2 linked regions of the Paraglaciecola sp. L3A3 genome follow. The main gene of each other region encodes a partner of the protein of the gene in region 2 in a complex. Links are inferred from orthologs where the notes say so. Each region holds a gene or a part of one and is shown on either strand. Other genes may lie near its edges.

Evidence for each region.
Region 1: the proteins of GQR87_RS13495 (region 2) and lolA are in contact, whole or in part, in a cryo-EM structure (PDB 7ARM), measured with the Escherichia coli proteins. The link is inferred for Paraglaciecola sp. L3A3 from one-to-one orthologs.

The regions. Positions count from the first base shown.
Region 1 is NZ_CP047023.1:2,269,605-2,280,020, reverse strand. The notes cover bases 477-3,359. They hold lolA (outer membrane lipoprotein chaperone LolA), read right to left. Parts: upstream 2,304-3,359; coding sequence 1,650-2,303; downstream 477-1,649. Other genes in these bases: GQR87_RS22585 (DNA translocase FtsK), read right to left, coding at 2,332-3,359; GQR87_RS09510 (replication-associated recombination protein A), read right to left, coding at 477-1,653. In the rest of the region: fluoride efflux transporter CrcB, read right to left, coding at 1-293; more of GQR87_RS09510, read right to left, coding at 295-476; more of GQR87_RS22585, read right to left, coding at 3,360-4,758; leucine-responsive transcriptional regulator Lrp, read right to left, coding at 4,894-5,379; ald (alanine dehydrogenase), read left to right, coding at 5,502-6,650; GQR87_RS09485 (hypothetical protein), read left to right, coding at 6,884-7,039; GQR87_RS09480 (HPP family protein), read left to right, coding at 7,051-7,587; pyrF (orotidine-5'-phosphate decarboxylase), read right to left, coding at 7,648-8,346; lipopolysaccharide assembly protein LapB, read right to left, coding at 8,348-9,517; GQR87_RS09465 (lipopolysaccharide assembly protein LapA domain-containing protein), read right to left, coding at 9,517-9,795; ihfB (integration host factor subunit beta), read right to left, coding at 9,948-10,238; rpsA (30S ribosomal protein S1), read right to left, coding at 10,353-10,416. UniProt on the Escherichia coli protein: Participates in the translocation of lipoproteins from the inner membrane to the outer membrane.
Region 2 is NZ_CP047023.1:3,232,620-3,243,105, forward strand. What follows is about bases 1-2,953. They hold GQR87_RS13495 (lipoprotein-releasing ABC transporter permease subunit), read right to left. Parts: upstream 2,119-2,953; coding sequence 883-2,118; downstream 1-882. Other genes in these bases: GQR87_RS13490 (dicarboxylate/amino acid:cation symporter), read left to right, coding at 1-739; lolD (lipoprotein-releasing ABC transporter ATP-binding protein LolD), read right to left, coding at 2,118-2,810; GQR87_RS13505 (CNNM domain-containing protein), read right to left, coding at 2,835-2,953. In the rest of the region: more of GQR87_RS13505, read right to left, coding at 2,954-3,899; GQR87_RS13510 (sulfatase), read right to left, coding at 4,075-5,520; GQR87_RS13515 (helix-turn-helix domain-containing protein), read right to left, coding at 5,632-6,381; GQR87_RS13520 (AraC family transcriptional regulator), read left to right, coding at 6,726-8,171; GQR87_RS13525 (DUF302 domain-containing protein), read right to left, coding at 8,207-8,659; GQR87_RS13545 (TIGR03503 family protein), read right to left, coding at 9,282-10,486. UniProt on the Escherichia coli protein: Part of an ATP-dependent transport system LolCDE responsible for the release of lipoproteins targeted to the outer membrane from the inner membrane.

The sequences.
Region 1 (10,416 bases), 960 kb from region 2 along the record:
AAACCTTGCTGAAAAAGCATTATTGTATCAACTGAAAATGTTGAAAACGTTGTTAGTGCACCTAAAAAACCCACTCCAGCTGTGGTTCGCCATAGCGCAGATTCGAGATGACCATGTTCTAATAATGCGTACAAAAAGCCTAACAAAAAAGAACCAATAAAATTGACCAGAAGTGTACCAAAAGGAAAGCCTTTACCAAACCATTGAAGCATGAGTTGTGAAAGAAAATAACGTAAACAAGCTCCAGAAGCCCCTCCTAGCGCAATAAACACGTAAATCATAAAACTTTGCATCTTAACGGTACCTTTGTTCCTGACTACGTTTATCTAGTTCCCTTAAAAAATCTAGCTTCTCGGCAAGCTTTTTTTCCAGACCTCTATCATTAGGTTTATAATATTCTGTATTTTTTAATTGTTCAGGGAAGTAACATTCGCCTGCCGCATAAGCATAGGATTCATTATGGGCATAACGATATTCTTGGCCATAACCTAAATCTTTCATTAGACTGGTTGGTGCATTACGTAAATGTTCTGGCACTGGGTAATCCGAGGTATCTTTAGCCTCATTCACCGCGGCCTTAAAAGCTACATATACAGCATTACTTTTTGCTGCACTGGCACAATACAAGGTTGCCTGAGCAATAGCTCGTTCGCCCTCTGAAGGTCCCACACGATGGAATATATCCCAGGCATTTAAACAAATTTCCATTGCTCTTGGATCGGCATTACCAATATCTTCAGTTGCGATAGCTAATAAACGCCTAGCCACATACAAAGGGTCACATCCAGCTACTAACATTCTCGCATACCAATAAAGAGCTGCATCGGGGGCTGAACCTCGAACTGATTTATGAAAAGCTGAAATCAAATCGTAAAATAAATCGCCACCTTTATCGTACTGAGCGACTTTTTCACCTACAGCTTGTTTTACCATTTCTGCAGTTAATACTTTTTCTTTTGCATCAACAGGTAAAAAATCTGCGGTCAATTCTAGATAATTCAGTAAACGCCTTGCATCACCACTGGCCAGATCTAATAAAATAGAATTGGCATCTGAGTCGATCGATAAGCCCAAATTTCCTAAGCCGCGTTTTTCATCGGTTAAAGCTTGTTGTAAAACTAAATTTAACTCTTCACTGTTCAAACTTTTGAGGACATACACCCTAGCTCTAGACAATAATGCATTATTTAATTCAAAAGACGGATTTTCTGTGGTGGCACCAATAAAAGTAACAGTACCGTCTTCTATATAAGGCAAAAATGCATCTTGCTGACTTTTATTAAATCTATGTACCTCATCAACAAATAAAATAGTGCGTTTTTGTTGCTGCGCATAAAGTTTGGCATTATCTATTGCTTGACGTATATCTTTTACACCACTACTAACGGCAGATAATCTTTCGATATGAGCATGGCAATGATTGGCGACCAATTCAGCTAAAGTGGTTTTTCCGGTACCAGGCGGGCCCCATAAAATCATAGAATGACATTGACCACGGAGTAATGCCGCACGCAAGGGTTTTCCTTCTCCCACTATATGCTGCTGACCAAAATATTGTTCAATAACGGCTGGACGCATTCTGGCGGCTAAAGGAATAAACTCATCAGAAATTAACCCGGATTGCTCAGGATTAAAGTTAAATTCCTCTGTCATAAGGCGCGCTGATCATCCAATTCATAGCCTTCTGGCATAGTAAAAACAAACTTATTCGTTGTTAACGTTTTATTTTGCAATATATTCGAAAAGGTTAAAGTACTGGTTTGTTTCTGTACGTCTGTTGTTTCAAGCTGAACAAGTTTATCCTGACGATCAAATACTAAGCGTAACGTTTCTACACTACCAGTTTGTTGTATTGGGCTAATAATAAATTCTTTATCTTTCACCATAACGTTAAATTCTAACCACTTATTGCTACTAGGATCAGTGAGTAAGATCAATGGGTTATTCTCGATGGCGGAATCCTGATTATAGGCAACTACCTGCTCCATAAATGGGTCTATATTCCATAAGGTTTGTCCATCCGCTAACAAGATATTATCATTCGGTGCCAGTAACTCCCAATAAAGTTTATTAGGTTGTTGCAATACAATATTGCCTCTGGCTTCTTGTAATACAGTGTTCTCTATATCTACCACTTTTTGCGTAAAGTCGGCTTGATAACTTTTTAATTGCTGCAATTTTATTTGTAATGCTAATTTAGCGTCACTCACAATGTTGCCACTTAGTGCTGCATATGAATTAGCAGTAATAAATAAACTGGCAACTAACAAACAAAATAATTTAGCTGGAAATGTTTTTTTCATGAAAATTTAAATCTCTGTATTAAGCTGTTTAATCTCTTGGCGCCGGAGCAGCAAGTACTTCGCGATTACCATTATGGCCTTGTGAACTTACGACTCCACTAGATTCCATTTGTTCCACTAAACGCGCGGCTCTATTGTAACCAATTCTGAATTTACGCTGCACACTAGATACTGAAGCACGTCTTGTTTCAGTGACAAATGCCACAGCTTCATCGTAAAATACATCAAATTCTTGATCTTCACCTTCAGGTTGTTCACCTGGCAATAAAATTTCTGCGCTCGCATCACCATTTAATATTTCATCTATATATTGAGGAGCCCCGCGTTTTTTCCAATCAGCAACAACAGCATGGACTTCATGATCGTCAACAAATGCTCCATGCACTCGAGTAGGTACACCTGTTCCAGGTGGTAAATACAACATATCACCAGCGCCTAATAAGGCTTCTGCACCTTGTTGATCGAGTATGGTTCTCGAGTCAATTTTAGAAGATACTTGAAAAGCAATACGAGTCGGGATATTAGCTTTAATTAATCCGGTAATAACGTCAACAGAAGGTCTTTGTGTGGCAAGCACTAAGTGAATGCCTGCTGCCCTAGCCTTTTGCGCAATACGCGCAATCAGTTCCTCAACTTTTTTACCTACTATCATCATCATGTCGGCGAACTCATCGACGACGACCACAATTGCCGGTAATTTTTCTAAGAATGGCGCTTCTGTTTCCATGCTTTCCTCTGACTTCCACAAAGGATCTCGAATGGGCTCACCGGCTTCAATTGCATTTAATACTTTGGTGTTAAACCCTTTCAGGTTTCGCACCCCTAAAGCTGACATTAATTTATAACGACGTTCCATTTCGCCCACACACCAACGCAGTGCATTCGCAGCTTCTTTCATATCAGTCACTACTTCAGCTAATAAATGAGGGATACCTTCATAAACCGATAATTCCAGCATTTTAGGATCTATCATGATCATACGCACATCTTCAGGCGTAGATTTATATAACAGACTTAAAATCATCACGTTAACACCGACAGATTTACCAGAACCTGTAGTACCTGCAACTAATAAGTGCGGCATTTTGGCTAGGTCGACAAATACAGGTTTACCTGAAATATCTGCACCAAGTACCATAGTTAAAGGAGACTCAGCAGACTGAAATCTTTCATCAACTATCACTTCACTTAAACGTACCATGTCGCGTTTTTTATTCGGTAGTTCGAGGCCAATAACTGATTTACCTGGAATAACTTCAACTACCCTAACTGATATTGCCGACATAGAACGAGCTAAATCTTTAGATAGGGTGGTGATTTTACTGACTTTGACACCTGGTGCTAAATCCATTTCAAAACGAGTGATTACAGGCCCTGGATAAACGCCCACTACCCTAGCTTCGATATTAAAGTCAGCTAATTTAGCTTCTAATAAACGGGATACAATTTCTAGTTCTTCTGGGGTTATAGGATTCTTAATTTTATCTGGGCGTTCTAATAATTCAAAAGACGGCATAGGTCCTTGCTCAGTTCCTTCTTCTGATCCGCTAGGGTCAGTATCAGCAACGGCTTTTTCAACCTGAGGATCGGGTTCATCTTTAGTTTTTTTCCGAGATAAATTAATTTTTTTCTTTAACTCGGTGATAGATATTGGATTTTTAGTCGAACTTTGAGGTTCGGGATCATCAAGAATGTCTTGAGGAACCATAGGTTCAACAGTAAAAGGAGGGATATCATTATCATCAAAATCGCTAGCAACTTGAATATCACTGTTCCAAAAGTTGTCTTCTACTGCAGCCGGCCTGATTGGTTCTGCGGTTTGTTCCTTTGGCTTTTTAAAATTTAATAGAGGTGTTGTTGATTCTTTGAGTTTAGCTGGCGCACGGAAAATAAATAAACCAGTAAAAATAGTTAGTTCACCTAATTTATCGACAATAGTTAGCCAAGAGATACCACTTAATAAGGTCACCCCTGCACAAAAAAAACTGAGCAACAATAATGTTGTACCAACTAAACTAAAATATGGAACTAAAGACGAACTGAGAATATCCCCCACCACACCACCTGAAGCGTAATTATGTATATCACCAGCATTTAAACTGAGTAAACCTGTGGCTCCTAGCACTAACAAGATTACACCGATAATTCTTAGACCAATATTTAAATAATCAACTTCTAACAAATTTTTAGTTTGTTGAAATAAAAACCAACCTAAAAATGCGCAACAAAATGGTAAGGTATAGGCGAAAGTACCTAAGGTGAAAAAAAGAATATCTGCAAACCAAGCGCCAATTGGGCCAACCCAATTGTTAACGTTGGTTTGTAATCCAGCTTGACTCCAACCTGGATCAGCAGGATGAAATGAAGCTAAGGCCAACAGTAAAAAAAATGCAAAAGCCGCACTGATAATCATGCCAACTTCCATTATTCTTTGGATGCCTGTGAGTCTTGCCATAGTGTTATATTCGTTCTAAGTTTGAGACTAAAAAGCCAATTACTAGTTAATAGCTATAAGATACCAGTCAAGTCATAAAAATCCTAGCAAGCTGCGGCCTATCGCTCGGTTATTAAACAATCCAGTACAAGAAATTCATTTCAAACTTATTTTAACCTGTGTGGACTCTTTAACTTCCTCCATAACGACATAAGTTCTTGATTCACTTACACCCGGTAAACGTAATAAAGTGTCACCTAATAATTTACGATAACTCGACATATCGGCTACTCGAGCTTTTAGTAAAAAGTCAAAACTACCCGAGACTAGATGACACTCTTGAATATCCTCATGTGCCCTAATCGCTGCGGAAAACTCTTCAAATATATCTACTGAAGTTTTACTTAGCGTGATTTCAACAAAAACCAACATAGCTGCACCCAACTTAGTTGGATCGACACGAGCATGATAACCAGTAATATATCCCTGTGATTCCAACCTTTTGACTCTCTCAAGACAAGGACTCGCACTTAAACCAACATTTAGTGCCAATTCGGAATTAGTTATTTTGCTATTCTTTTGCAGTGCGATGAGTATGTTTCTATCAATTCTATCTAAGTGTTTCGGTGTTTTTACCAGCATAGTTAAAACCGCAATATTGCCATATCACAGCATTATATACCGTGAAAACTGATATTACCCAGTAAAAAACTGAATGCATTACTCTATACTGCAAGCTAATACTTAATAGCTAGGGTTTTAAAATGTTAATTGGCGTACCTAAAGAAATAAAAAATCATGAATACCGGGTTGGACTCACTCCCGCATCAGTGAAAGAGTTTATTAATCATGGCCACCAAGTTTGGGTACAACAAAACGCGGGAAGTGCTATTGGCTTTTCAGATCAAGATTATATTAATGCTGGTGCGACAGTAAAAAACGAAGCGGAGATAATCTTTTCCAATTCCGACATGATAATCAAAGTGAAAGAACCACAAGCAAATGAATGTAAAATGCTTCATCAAGATCAAATATTATTTACCTACTTACACTTAGCAGCTGATTCTACACAAACGGAATTATTAATAGCATCTGGTGCCAGTTGTATCGCTTATGAAACAGTGACTGATAACAAAAATACATTACCACTTCTAGCCCCTATGAGTGAAGTGGCTGGGCGGATGGCCGTACAAGCCGGCGCTCACTTTTTAGAAAAGACATATGGAGGAAGCGGTACATTATTAGGTGGAGTGCCAGGAGTAGCACCTGGAAAAGTAATGATTATTGGTGGTGGTGTGGTAGGGATAAATTCTGCAAAGATGGCCTTAGGTTTAGGTGCTGATGTCACTATTTTAGATAAATCATTAGCTAGGTTAAGAGAAATAAATGACATTTTTTTAGGTCAAGTCAAAACAGTCTACTCAACGATTGAGAGCATTGAACAATACTCGGCAATAGCCGACTTAATAATAGGGGCGGTACTTATTCCCGGGGCTTCAGCACCAAAACTTTTAACCCGTGAAAATATTAAGAGTATGAAAGAAGGGTCTGTGGTAGTAGATGTAGCGATTGATCAAGGAGGATGTTTCGATACATCTAAAGCTACAACTCACCAAGATCCCACTTATATAGTTGATGGGGTCGTACATTATTGTGTTGCAAACATGCCAGGTGGTGTTGCTCGTACCTCAACAATAGCACTTAACAACGCTACATTACTAAATGGATTAACATTAGCAAATAAAGGACTTAAACAGGCTCTTTTAGACGATCCCCATTTAATGAATGGCTTAAATGTACATAAAGGTAAAGTAACCTACAAAGCAGTAGCAGAAGCATTATCAAATAAGATTAGTTTAGAGTTTGTACAAGCAAAGCAAGCGCTAGATCTAAAACAATCAAAAAATTGCTAGTAGTTAGGCGTTTTTAATAGCCTTGCTACAACTAGTCCAGAATCAGCTAAACCTAAGCATATAACTAACCTGAATACTGGATAAGCCGAACCTCTCGATAACGCTCTTTTTGTGCCTAGCTGCGTTGGATTGTCTAGCAATAACACGTTATTACGTACGACAATCCGCCTTGCTATACACGAAAAATTTCGTCACCGAGTAAGCATCCAAGTGAGGTGATTTGGGTGAATATTATGAAGTTATTTAATTGTAATGATAAATTCAGATTAGACGATACTTCTTATCCAGAACTCAGGTTAACTAAGTTATTTAGTTCGCCTTTACACCCTTTAGTTTTACGTTACACTGAAATTAGGCATATCGAAACGTTTGATTTCAACGAAACATGAGGCGCTATTATATGATTATTGATAAATGTATTAACCAAGACATTAAACAAGCACTTAACCAAGTTAACATTTCAAAAATTATGTCTAATGGCGTATTAACTGTTTACGAGGGATGGTCTATTCGCCGACTTTCAAAATTTTTTATTAAGCATAATATTTCAGGTGCACCTGTCATTGCAGCAGACGATGAACTAGTTGGTGTAGTGACACAATCAGACATTATTCGTTTTGAAAGCCATGAACCTAGCGAACAAGAAATTCAGAAATTAGTCACTCAATTCTGTGGACCATTTGCTGGCAATATGGACGAATCCGAAATAAGACGGATCCAAGACAAAGCCAACGATTATTGTACAGTTAACTCAATCATGACTACTAAGGTATTTTCAATAAATGGTAACGCAAATATTTATGATGCCTATGAATTAATTGTAAAAAATGACATACACAGATTATTCATTACAGAAAAAGGTATTTTAAAGGGAGTAGTGACAACAATGGATATATTGAAATATTTGTTAGAGGATAAATCGACAAAGCAGGTGTAAAATATAAAAAAATTTATATATACACCTACTCAACACACATTAAAAAGCTATATTCGTGAATTATTGAATAGAATTGTTAATATCTATTAGGGCTGCCAAGGGATCGGCCGCTTGAGTAATTGGACGACCGATAACCATATAATCAACACCCACTGCCATAGCCTGTTGTGGAGTCATAATTCTTTTTTGATCGCCAACATCTGTGCCTACTGGGCGGATCCCCGGAGTCACTAATAAAAATTCTTTTCCTAAAGTTTGTTTCAGTAATTCGGCTTCCTGCGCTGAACAGACCACACCATCCAAGCCACTTTGTTTAGTAAGTTTAGCTAATCTTAGTACATGCTGTTCTGGTGTGGAGTTAATCCCAATAGCTGATAATTGTTGCTGATCCAAGCTAGTTAAGACAGTCACAGCGATTAGCAATGGAGATGTCGTTAACCCATTACTATCTAGTGCTAGTTTAGCCTGCTCCATCATCTTAGGCCCGCCTGAAGCATGTACATTGACCATCCATACACCTAAGTCAGCAGCAGCTTGGCAAGCTTTTGCTACAGTATTAGGAATATCATGAAATTTTAAATCTAAAAACACATCATAGTTTTGATCGACTAAGCCTTTTACAAAGCTAGGACCAAAATGAGTAAACATTTCTTTGCCAATTTTTAAGCGACATAATTCGGGATTTAACCTATCTATAAACGAATTGGCTTTTTGTTGATTATCAAAATCTAACGCAACCACTACTTTTGGATCTTGCACTTTATTCCCCGTCTAGGCCTTTAATCGGTTTAACTGTGCCCCACTTTTTACATGAAGGGCATAACCAATGAATTTGTCCACCTGAAAACCCACAGCTATGACATCTATACTTTGGTCTTTGTTTAATTTGTTCTTCTACTAGACCTTTAAGTAAAACTAGGCTATTTGTAGACTGTTCATGTTCTTGTAAATCTATATATAAAGCCATTAAGGTTTTAAAACCTTTCATAGTGGGATGTTTCTTCAATTGTTCTAATAAGACTTCAGCTGCTTCAGAACTCTGACCATTCTTAGCCATTTGGGTAACTTTTGCCAAATATGCTGTGGCACAGTGTTGCCAATACCTTTCTAATATATGGGTGAACTTTTGCTCATCATCTAATTTTTCTGAACACTCAGCGATCAAAGGAATGGCTTCACTTAACCAGTTAATATCTCGTACCGGAACCTGTTCTAAATGCTCAATTGCAGCAGAATAATATTCTTGTTTCATGGCCATTTGACCTAACATTAACCATGGCCGTACTGCATTATCATCAGCCTGAATCGCCTTATTAAGGTTTGATTCTGCTATCTCAAATTGATTATTTCTGATTTCTATAGATGCCTGTTCACAATAAAAATGGGCGACTCGAGCGCATAGTTCTTCACTATCTCCGCCAGCACCCATCATTTGCTCAGCTAATTCTATTGCTTTAGGCCAATCTTTAGTGGATTGATAAATATTAAATAATTGAATTTGTGCATTAAGAAAATGTTTTTGGCTATTCATTAATTGTAAAAATGCATTTTCAGCCCGCTCTAAAAAACCAGCTAAAATATAATCTCTGCCTAACTCATATAAAGCAGTTTCACGTAAAGATGCGGATATTTCTTCTTTACTGACTAAATTTTGATGGACCCTGATAGCTCTGTCCAATTCGCCTCTATGACGGAAAAACTTTCCCATTGCAATATGGGTTTCTACCGTGTCACTATCCAGATCAATCATTTTAATTAATGTATCAACTGCCTTATCAGGCTCATCAGATAAGAGAAAATTAAGTCCACGATAATAATGTTTAGCTAAAATACTAGATTGTTTACGCTGAGCTTGGCGAACACTGTTTCGACCCATTACCCAACCATACCAGGCTGCAACAGGAAGTAATAAAAAGAGAAGTTCTAGCATTATTGACTATGTGATACCTGTGAGAGTTTTTTATTTTTTCTTTCTAGGCTTGTGATCCGCCATTTTAGACGGAACACATAAACCGTACTTAAAATGAAACAAACACTAAAACCTAAAATAAACGTTATCCCTAGGACAAATGACATTTTCACTTGGCTAGAAAAATCATTAATTAAATAATTAACTGAAACTAAATGACCATTTTGTGAACCAACAAAACCCGCAATAACTAACACCAGCAGAATAAAGATAAGCAGTATTAAACCTTTGACTTTCAACCCAGCTCTCCTAATTAGTGTTATTTGTTCAATGGAATTGTAGTTTTTGTATCGTATTTAAGCTACAAAAAACAGGTTTGAATAGATTATATTGCTACTGTAACAAAAACGGCACTCGAATTGGAGTGCCGTTTTTAAATTATTTATAAAAATCAATTAGCTAAGCTTTCGTTGACCCGCTCACGTAATTCTTTGCCAGGTTTAAAGTGAGGAACGTATTTACCTTCCAATTTCACTGTTTCGCCCGTTTTAGGATTACGCCCAACACGTGGAGCACGATAATGTAGAGAAAAACTACCGAAACCTCTGATTTCAATCCGCTCACCTTTTTGTAAGGTTTGCGCCATTTGTTCTAACATTTCTTTTATCGCAGACTCAACATCTTTAGCAGGTACTTGACGTGCTTTATCGGCTAGTCTTTCAATAAGTTCTGACTTTGTCATTTACAAACCCCCAATTAATCAAAAAGCTATTAATACCGATAATAAACGCGTTAGCGTATTTGTCAAAACTAATAATGTTTTAAAAAATAACTAACACGTTTGCCACTGTTTTTATTAGTCGTTTTTAGCTGCTTTAAATGCATCAGCGAAAGCGTTACTGAAACCAACTTCTTCTTGT
Region 2 (10,486 bases):
AGTTGTCATGAAGTTAGTCGCTATTTTAATGAATTTAGCCCCTTACGGCGTATTTGTATTAATGGCTAAATTATTCTCTACTATCGGCTTTGAAACCATTTTCAGTCTATTTAAATATTTTTTATTAGTGTTAGTTGCTTTATTTATTCATGGACTAGTGACCTATCCTATATTACTCAAGTTATTGAGCGGCTTAAATCCATTAATATTGCTGTACAAAATGCGCGATGCCGCCCTGTTTGCGTTTAGTACATCAAGTAGCAGCGCCACCTTACCTATTACGATGGAAACAGCGACCAAAAAGCTAGGAGTAAAATCTTCTGTGGCATCATTTACCGTTCCACTAGGATCAACTATCAATATGGATGGCACCGCCATCATGCAAGGTGTCGCCACTGTATTTATCGCTCAGGTTTATGTTGTAGATCTAGCTCTAAGCGATTATATGATGGTAATTATCACAGCGACTCTGGCTTCAATTGGCACTGCTGGTGTACCTGGTGTTGGTTTAATTATGTTGGCAATGGTCCTGACTCAAGTGGGACTGCCAGTTGAAGGTATTGCTTTGATTATTGGTGTCGATCGCTTATTAGATATGACACGTACCGCAGTAAATGTAACGGGTGATTGTATGGTGGCTTGCATTGTAGCCAAAAGTGAAGGTGAACTAGATCTTAAAGTATATAACGACCCAGAAGCTGGAATTAAAGACGAAGAAATAAATTTCGAAAAGAGTTAGAGCCGGATGCAAAATACGAGGTGCTAGCTATGATATAAGTTGGCTCTCTCGTATTAAAATGACTTTTGATTAAATATTAAAAAGCCTGCTGTTTTTAATATTCATGCAGCTCTAAGCTAGTAGCTCCTGCTTATCATTATCACCTAGTGGCCCAATACTTTAGCGGGATTGATTTTAGCCGCTTTAAATGCCGGATATAAAGTCGCAAGTATGCTCAGAACAACAGCGATAAAGGCGGTCATATACACTTCATGCCAACGTAACTCTGATGGTAAAAAGTCAATGAAATAGATATCGCCCGATAGAAACTGAACCCCTAATAACTGTTCAACCATACTGGCAATATCAGCTAAATTCATTGCCATTAACACTCCCAGAAACACCCCAAGCGCGGTGCCAATTAAACCGTTAAAAGTACCTTGTAACATAAACACCAAAACTATTAGACCGTTTTTAGCCCCCATGCTTTTTAACATAGCTATCTCACTTTGTTTTTCATTCACTGCCATCACTAAAGTAGAGACTATATTGAAACAAGCCACTGCTATCACCAAGCTCAAAGCAATATAAACCACGGCTCTGACAAGTTGGATATCTTGATATAAGTTACCATCACTAATAGTCCAATTAGACATATATACTTCAGGTTTTAAATTAAAGCCTATTTCTCTGGTTAAGGAAGACGCCATAAAAGGGTCTCGGTAACGTAACCTGATACCCTGAGCACCAAAATCAATATTTTGAGCTTCAGCCGCCAAAGACATATGAATAAAACCAATATGATTACTTAATTCACCTCTAAAATCTAAACTACCTAACACATCTAAATTCAGTGTTTTAGGGGCACTTAAACTAAGATCACTAGATAACTGTGGAAGCAATATTTGTACTCTGTCGCCTACCTTTAAGCCAAGCTTAGCCATCACACCACTACCTAGCAGTATTGCGTTTTTGTCTTTTACAAACCTTTGCCATTGCGCTGCAGGTAACAAGCTAGGCAAAATACCTTTATTAGCAAATTCCATATCTAGACCAGTGATCTCAACAGCCTTCATTTTATTGCCTTTTTGCAACATACCCGTCGCTTTAATATAAGGTTCAACAAAGGTCACTTCAGGATGTGATTGTAATAAGCTCACTTCTTGTTGCCAATTTTCTATACCTTGGGGATGCACTGATTTAAATTCAGCATGAGGGATCACAGATAATAATTTGTCTTTTAACTCACTTTCGAAACCATTCATCACAGAAAGCAAAATAATCAACACAAAACAACCTAAGCCAATACCAAAGGTAGATGACGCAGATATAAATGAAATAAATCCGTTTTGTCGTTTGTCAGAGCGAAAACGCCAAGCTAATAACCAGATTAAATGCATTAAGCGACACCCAGTGTCGTTTCAGTCAACTCACCATCAACTAAGTTTAAGCTTCGATCTAATCGATTGGCTAATTGAATATCATGGGTTACCACCACAAAACTTGTTTGCGTTTGTTCCCGCAATTCATTCAACAACTGATAAATATTTTCACCGGTTTTTTGATCCAAATTTCCAGTGGGTTCATCAGCCAAGATCAATTTAGGTTGAGATACCAAGGCTCTGGCAATCGCGACTCTTTGTCGCTCTCCGCCCGATAATTCGCTAGGTTTATGATTTGAACGGTGCGAAAGGCCTACTTTTTCTAACATAGCCAAAGCTAAAGAGTTAGCTTGTTTTATCGGCTTTTTAGCAATAAATAAAGGCATAGCCACATTTTCTAAAGCACTAAACTCAGGTAATAAATGATGAAACTGATAAACAAATCCTAGAGATTGATTACGAAATTGCGCTTGTTGATTTTCATTAAATTGGAATATATTTTGTTGTTCAAATATCACTTCACCAGAAGTGGGTTTATCTAAAGCGCCAAGTAAATGTAATAACGTACTTTTTCCTGACCCTGAACTGCCGACAATTGCCACTTGTTCACCACGGCGAATAGTAAAATTAATGCCTTTCAGTACTTTTACACTATTCTCACCTTCGTGATATTCCTTACTTAACTCAGTACATTTGAGTAATTCACTCATAGTTAACGTCTATTCCTGATTTCATTAAAAGTCTGTGGAGCGGGTTAATTTACTTAAACGTTTTTTGTTTCTACGTTTGGCTAAAATCTTTGCCAGTTTACGCATACTAATCACTTGATCACTCTCGTCAATGATATCTATACCAAACAAGCTTTCAACCAAATCTTCTAAAGTCAATATACCTTCTAAGCCGCCGTATTCATCGACTATCAACAACATGTTTCCACGTTTTGTATGTAAAGGTTCAAAAGCCTTAGTTAAAGACATACTGCTTAAAATTGTCACCATATCCTTTCGAAAAGCAGATAATGGTTTATCTATTTGTCCTTTGGCATGAGCTAACAACAAATCGGTACGTAGTACATAACCACTAATATTTTCAATTTCATTACCTTCATAAACAGGTATCCGCGAAAATGATATATCAATATGTTTTTGCATGAATTCAGATAGCAACATATCTTCTGAAACTGAAAATACCACTGTTCTGTGGGTCATACATTCTTTGACTTTTATTTGATTTAAATTTAGCAAATTTTGCATAACCGTCGCTTCACGGGCGGCTAATTGGCCTTCTTCTAAAGATAAGGTAGCCATAGCCGCCAACTCTTCTCTATTCAGACCTTTAAGAGGTGATTCATCATGCAGCTTAGATGTTAATTTTCCAGCCAGTTTGACCAAAGGATACAAAACAAAAATAAGATACTTTAAGAAGTAAGCAGTATAAGGCGCTAATTGCCGCCAATAACTGGCCCCTAAGGTTTTGGGAATGATTTCAGAAAAAATCAAAATCAATAAGGTTAATATTGCTGACGCCAAACCTAAATATGCATCGCCAAATACCACAGCAGCCTGTGCCCCGGCGCCTGCAGCCCCCATAGTATGAGCAATAGTATTTAAACTTAAAATGGCAGATAGGGGCTGATTAATATCTTTTATTTGGCTAGCCAACAACTTACCAGCTGCATGCTTATTTTTCTTTAAAACAGAAATATAGGCGGGCGATACACTAAGAATGACAGCTTCAGCAATAGAACAAATGAAAGAAAAGCCTAAGGCGATAAAGATATAAAGTAATAACAGAAACATTTAGATGTTGACTCAGTATTCACATAAACATATTTTTCAGAATAGTCTTCAAGCATAGCAAAAACTGACCGAATAACGTAGCAATAAAAAGGCTAGATTGTTTCAATCTACCCTTTGCCTGGTATCTTATATTTTAGAGTTAACATCCATCACATAAACAACAATACCCAATATATTATTCGATAATGTCAATCTTAGTTTCCTTAGCTTGCTGTAAGTTTTTCTTGTGTAACTCATCATAAAAATCATTACGGGCTTTTTTATACTCCCAAGACTGATACAACACGCTATTGGTGTTTTTACTATTCCATTCATTCCATAAGCTGGCTAATTTGGCTTGTTTAGCAGGAAATTGATCAACCAAATTATTGTTTTCTGTTGGATCAGCTAACATATCAAAATAACTTCTACCTACTCCAGGTAATCCTTGCTTCATGTATTTTGCCTCAGGTGTTCGAACAGCGTAAATATTTGGGCCTTCTTCTAAGCGCCAAAATAAGGCTTGATGCGGGTTACCTGTTTTATTACCTGTCATATAAGGAACAAGATTAACTCCATCTAATTCATTATTTCCATCTTTAGCGCCCGCTAAGGCAACAGCGGTTGCAGCAATATCTAATGATGAAATTAACCCTTTAAATTTACTCCCTTTAGCAATTTTATCTGGCCAATGTGCAATAAAAGGTACATGTATGCCTCCTTCTAATAGCGCAACCTTACCCCGTCGAAAAGGTGAATTATCCGCCCAATCCAAAGTCGGCAACCATTCTTCAGGATAAACGCCCCCATTATCCGATAAGAAAAATATTAGCGTGTTATCAAACTCACCTGCATCTTTAAGTGCAGTGACAACACGGCCTACACCTTCATCCATGGCATCAACCATAGCGGCATATATACGACGGTTTTTATCTTTTATGTGAGCATATTTATCAATAAAGTTTTGCGGAGCTTGTAACGGCGCATGAGGGGCATTATAAGACAAATACATTAAAAACGGCTTGTCCTTAGATCTCGCTATATACCTAGCTGCATCATTGCTCAGAGCTGTAGTCAAATATTCATCAAATTCAGCAACCTTTGTATTACGCATTATGGGTAGAAAGTATCCTTCGCCTCCGACTGTAACTTCTCCAGGCATATAATTATGTCCACCATCCAAAAAGCCATAAAAATAATCAAAACCTCTATTATTCGGTTGAAAATGAGGAGCCCCGCCTAAGTGCCATTTACCAAAAACAGAAGTTTGATAACCTACTTCTTGTAACCTGTTAGCGAAGTTTTTTTGTTCTAAAGGTAATCCCATGTATTTATCATAGGGGGAATAAGAAACATTATTTTCCATCCCAAAACGAGCCTGGTAACGCCCAGTAATGAGGCCCGCCCTACTGGGTCCACAATAAGGGTGTGTAACATAAGCATTTTCGAAAATAATGCCATCAGCGGCTAATTTGTCTAAATTTGGGGTGTTAATTTCAGTTTTACCGGTAAAACCAACATCGTTGTAACCCAAGTCATCAGCCAGGATCACAATAATATTGGGACGTTCGTCCTTTGCAGTAACAGAAGTAGTCACTAAAACTAATAAAAATAAACTAGAAAATAACGATGAAAAATTCATTTAACGATCCATTCAAGTAGTGAACATCAGACTCTTAATTTTATTATCAAACTATAACTCTGAGCCTAATGATGAGTGTTTAACATAGTGGTGTTTTTACAAAATATTTTATCAAACCAATAATGTTTGATACTTCTCTCTATATTCAGAAGGTAACATATTAAAATAGCGCCTAAACTGTCTATTAAAATAGCTATGGTCTGAAAAACCGCTTGCATAACCCACATCAGCAATGGTTAATTTTGTCTCAATAAGCAATGCTTTCGCATGATCCATACGCACTTCTGCAATCAACTGAGAAGCGGTTTTATTGACTATTTTTTTAAAATTACGTTGAAACGCACTAACAGATAAATGCACGAGATCCGCTAACCTTTCAATGTTTATATTTTGTTTAAAATTGGCTGTAATATAATCAATAGCAGCTTGCATATTATTAGCCCTGAATAAGTTGATGTGCCCATTTGCAATGATTCTGGAAACACCATATGAGCCAATAGTTTGAAAATTTCGGTTATACATAGGTTTGATTGAAGTTAAAATCCAAGCATAAGTTCTATCAGCTTTACTTCTCACTTCTACCCTTTCTATTAAAGATTGCCCCTGCAAAATTTTTTTGTCATCAGATCTAAGCTGGATCGCTGTTTCTTTAGGCTCTATATCAAAATCATTTTTGCCTAACAAACTATCAATATTTTTAAGTTTATTTGTTTGCAAAAACTTTTTGTTAGCAAATATAAACCTATGCTCTATGTCCTTTACCCAAAACATGACTTCAGGCACTAAGTTATACATATTAAAAACATGCATAACCTCAGCATCTCGGACAAATTCACTTTGCAAAATATGCGTTTTGTTCATAATAAATTTAGTTTAATAACATGAATAAATTGGAGTGACAGAAGAATAAATTGCAGTCTAAAGATAAGCATTCAAAATACTCCAAAATAATTTCAAATAAAGTATTTATCATTAATTAACAGTAACTTAAAAGACACTGAAAATGTAAAAATTGTTAAAAACTTGAATTAAGAATGTACATAAATTATAGCTTTCGATATTTTGCTAATTTAGATATTGTCAAAATAAGACTGAAAAATACTTGTTTAACTATATAACCAAACAAGCAGTTGATTTTATTACCTAGAGCGACCTATAGTGGCAGCCAATGTTAAATTAACAGACAAAAATTGACAGGCGGACATGTGTATACAGAGATAAATTGGGATCTTTTTTTACGCACCATAATCCCTTTTTGCGCAGCAAATATATTCGCCATGGTGCTGGCATATTTTACACTTGTTAGACATAGAGTCGGTCCTGCTTATGCTTTTTACGCCACTTTCATTTGCTGTTTTATTTTATTTTTATGTGGCCCTTTGATTAATGTGATCCCAATCGATGAAACAAAACGTTGGTATGACATTATCCGCAGCGTGTTATTATTTAGTATTGGTATGCCTGCATTATTATTTGGTATTCTGCTGCAAGCTGAGATAAAAATATCACGCTATGTGTTAGCCATCCCAGTAATATTAGGTCTGTCGTGGTCAATATTTTTCTTATCGGCTCCTCCATTACATTTTTATTCGGGGAATAAAATCCCTTGGTTAGTGTTTCTCTCAACAGGCATCCAGCATAAGCATATTTTTTATTCTCAAATTGTATTAGTCACCTTACAGTTGTTGATCCCATGTTTACTACTGTTAAGAAAAAATCTAAAAACGAATGTAGTGGTACATATTTATGGAGTCTTAGCTTTATGTATATTCATCATCATAGGCAATGCCACTAGACAATGGGTGCTTTATTATGCAGGCTCTAGTTTAACTGCATTAATTTGGGCATGGGCTGTATACCAAGACATTCAGCGAACCAATAAAAAAATCAAACAACACCAACAACATCAAAAATCTCTAGCGATAGCCCAATATGCGGCACCATCCAAAACCGACTTTACTGAATTCTATCCGGCCAAATTAAATGAAGCCTACCCCTTCAAAGAACGAGAAGCTCTACTCGAAGTAGTCAACACAGCTAGCCTCGGTTTAGTCAAACAAAATTTTTATGAGCTATTTACGGCACTTAAAACCTTCTCTCAAGAAAATTTAGATATATACAGAATACGAGCGAAAGAAATACTGTTTATGTTATTTGACTCAGTGATATACAAATCAGGTAATGCTGCCAGCTTAATTGGCCGCCTAGAAGAAAAAGGTAAACTAGTTGATCAATCTGCTTCAATTAATGAAATTGACAGCATAGTGTTGCAAGAAGCCGAGCACTTAGCATTAATAGAAGAAGAAATACCAGAGTCTTTAGCTGATCTAGCCCTTGTAGAGCGTATCAAAGCCTTTGTGCTATCTCATTACGATAAAGACATATCTATTAATGATGTGGTAGAAAAAGTCGGAGCTAGCCGCTCACATCTGATGAAAACATTTAAAAATGTCACTGCACAAACTATCAACCATTATTTAGTTGAAGTCAGAATCCATAAAGCGCAGAACCTATTATTATCAAAGACGGTGACAGAAACAGCATATGAAGTAGGATTTAATAACTCAGCTTATTTTTCTACTGTATTTAAAAAACAAACTGGCATGACACCAAAAGAGTTTCAACAAAAAGCAAAATCAGCAGAGGTATAATATCTTTTTAGGCATCCCCTCTGCCATAATCAATTTTATTTATCTGTGGCAGCAAGACTTAAGGTATTCAAAACTTTAGTAATTTTACTGATGACCTTGTCACAGCCTTGAATATTATGACGTATTTTAATGTATTCAGGGTTGTTATAGGAGAACCACACTTTTTTATCCGCATCTTCACTGATAAGTATCTTTTGTGGTAAATCAATTGCCGCATTTTGGGCACATTGCATGAGTGGCGTACCTACTTTAGGGTTACCAAAAATGAACACCTCTGTAGCCCTTAACGTTAAGTTAACTCCGGCAGCATTTTTTTGGTGGTCAATTCTAGCAAATAAGGTCAGCCCTTTATTGACAAGAATCGATTCAAACCTGTCTGCTGTTTCTTTCACTGAATAATGACTTTCAACTGTGATCAAGCTTTGTGGCGAGCTAAACGATAAAGAAGTAAATAAAACTGAAACTGTGAAGTAGAGTTTGCTAAGCATAAATAAACCTATTAGTAACGTTTCAAGATTGAATGAGTAAACAATACCATCCTGAGAAACTAACAGAAAATTATTTTAAAAAAATGAGATGAAAAATGAATGGGGCAATACGCAGAAATTAATATGTGAATTTAATGGCGGAGTGGACGAGACTCGAACTCGCGACCCCCGGCGTGACAGGCCGGTATTCTAACCAACTGAACTACCACTCCCCGCATTTAAATCACATTGTTGTTTTGATGTTGGCGGAGTGGACGAGACTCGAACTCGCGACCCCCGGCGTGACAGGCCGGTATTCTAACCAACTGAACTACCACTCCAGCCGTAATCAAAACTTTATTTATTTAACACTTATAAATAAGCCTTAAATAAATCGATACTGTTAAAGTTGGCGGAGTGGACGAGACTCGAACTCGCGACCCCCGGCGTGACAGGCCGGTATTCTAACCAACTGAACTACCACTCCACAATCTTTAATAATATCAAACAGTTAATGAAGAAACTCTATGAACCCCTCCTCAACCGCGGCGCAGATAATACGGCTTACCTAAGGTTGAGTCAATAGCTTTTTTTACGAAAAGTGAGTAAATTAGTTTGATTGCTTGAGTATTGACCAATTAGCCTATTCCTTAGGCATTGCTAAATCGACAAATCCACTATCTGTTGCATCCTTCGGCGCTGGCGATTCTTTATTGTTATCTTCGGTAGGCTTAGTTTCTTTTGTTTTTTTAGTAAATAACCTAGTGAATAAACCTGGTTTTTTCTCATCTTGCTTTTTAGCTTGTTCTTTTGTCGATTTTTTAAATAAAGCAAAACTTAATTTTTTATCGCTGGCGATAAACCAAATTAATCCTCCTCCAATAATCAGTAAAAATAAATTAAGGCCGACGATCCAAGAAACTAAAGCTGTCGTTGTCATTTTTTCTTCAACAATTAATGGCTCTGCAGCTGTACTTCCGATATTCGGGTCTATGCTCTGTCCATCCATAGGATTGATTGCGGGATCTGTCGTACCTGCCGCAGGAGGGATAACCTCAGGTTGAGGCTCTTCTACTAAAAACGAATATTCAGGTACGTCTAAAATAAACTCTCGGCCTTCTAAGGTATTACCAAAAGCCGTCAACTTGACCCTATGCAGACCAAAATCAAAATTCACAATTTCATGTAATCGAACATCATCAGACATTTCCGTAATAGAGAAATTCTGGATATCACCGTTTGGATAACGTACTTTGCCATCAATTAACAAACTCGATATATCCACATATTCACGGTCTGCATCCACTTTAAGAATATGATATCCAGCTTTACCATCATCTATGTCTACCTCCACTGAAATTGGGTTAGGTAACAACATGATAGTAGGATCGACTTGTTCTCTAGAATACATGGGGGTAGAAACGTTAAAAGTAGGGATCCACTCACCATCAGCAATCGACAAATTAAATTGTCCGGTGAATACTCCGTCTAATGGCACCTCATCCATGCCTTTACCATTATCTTGAAAAGTAGCCACTATATGTGAGCCTGCGCCAAAATTATTGTAATTAGGATTATTGGTACTTGCTAAAGAAATAGTTAACTCCACCACGTCTCGAAATGCGGTGTAATCAATTGGCTCACCTGAGTTAGTCAAATAAGCAGTTTGCTTAAGAATTTCCCCAGAAAATATCAGTTCGGGTAAATGCTCTGCATGTAAAGCCAAATCACTGATCACCATCACTCGGCTGCCAGGCACGATATTACCGATTGCTTGCCATGGCCCAAGTTTAGGTTTTTTAATACTGATCATGTCGTAAGTGCTAGTATCAAACCAAAAGATATTTT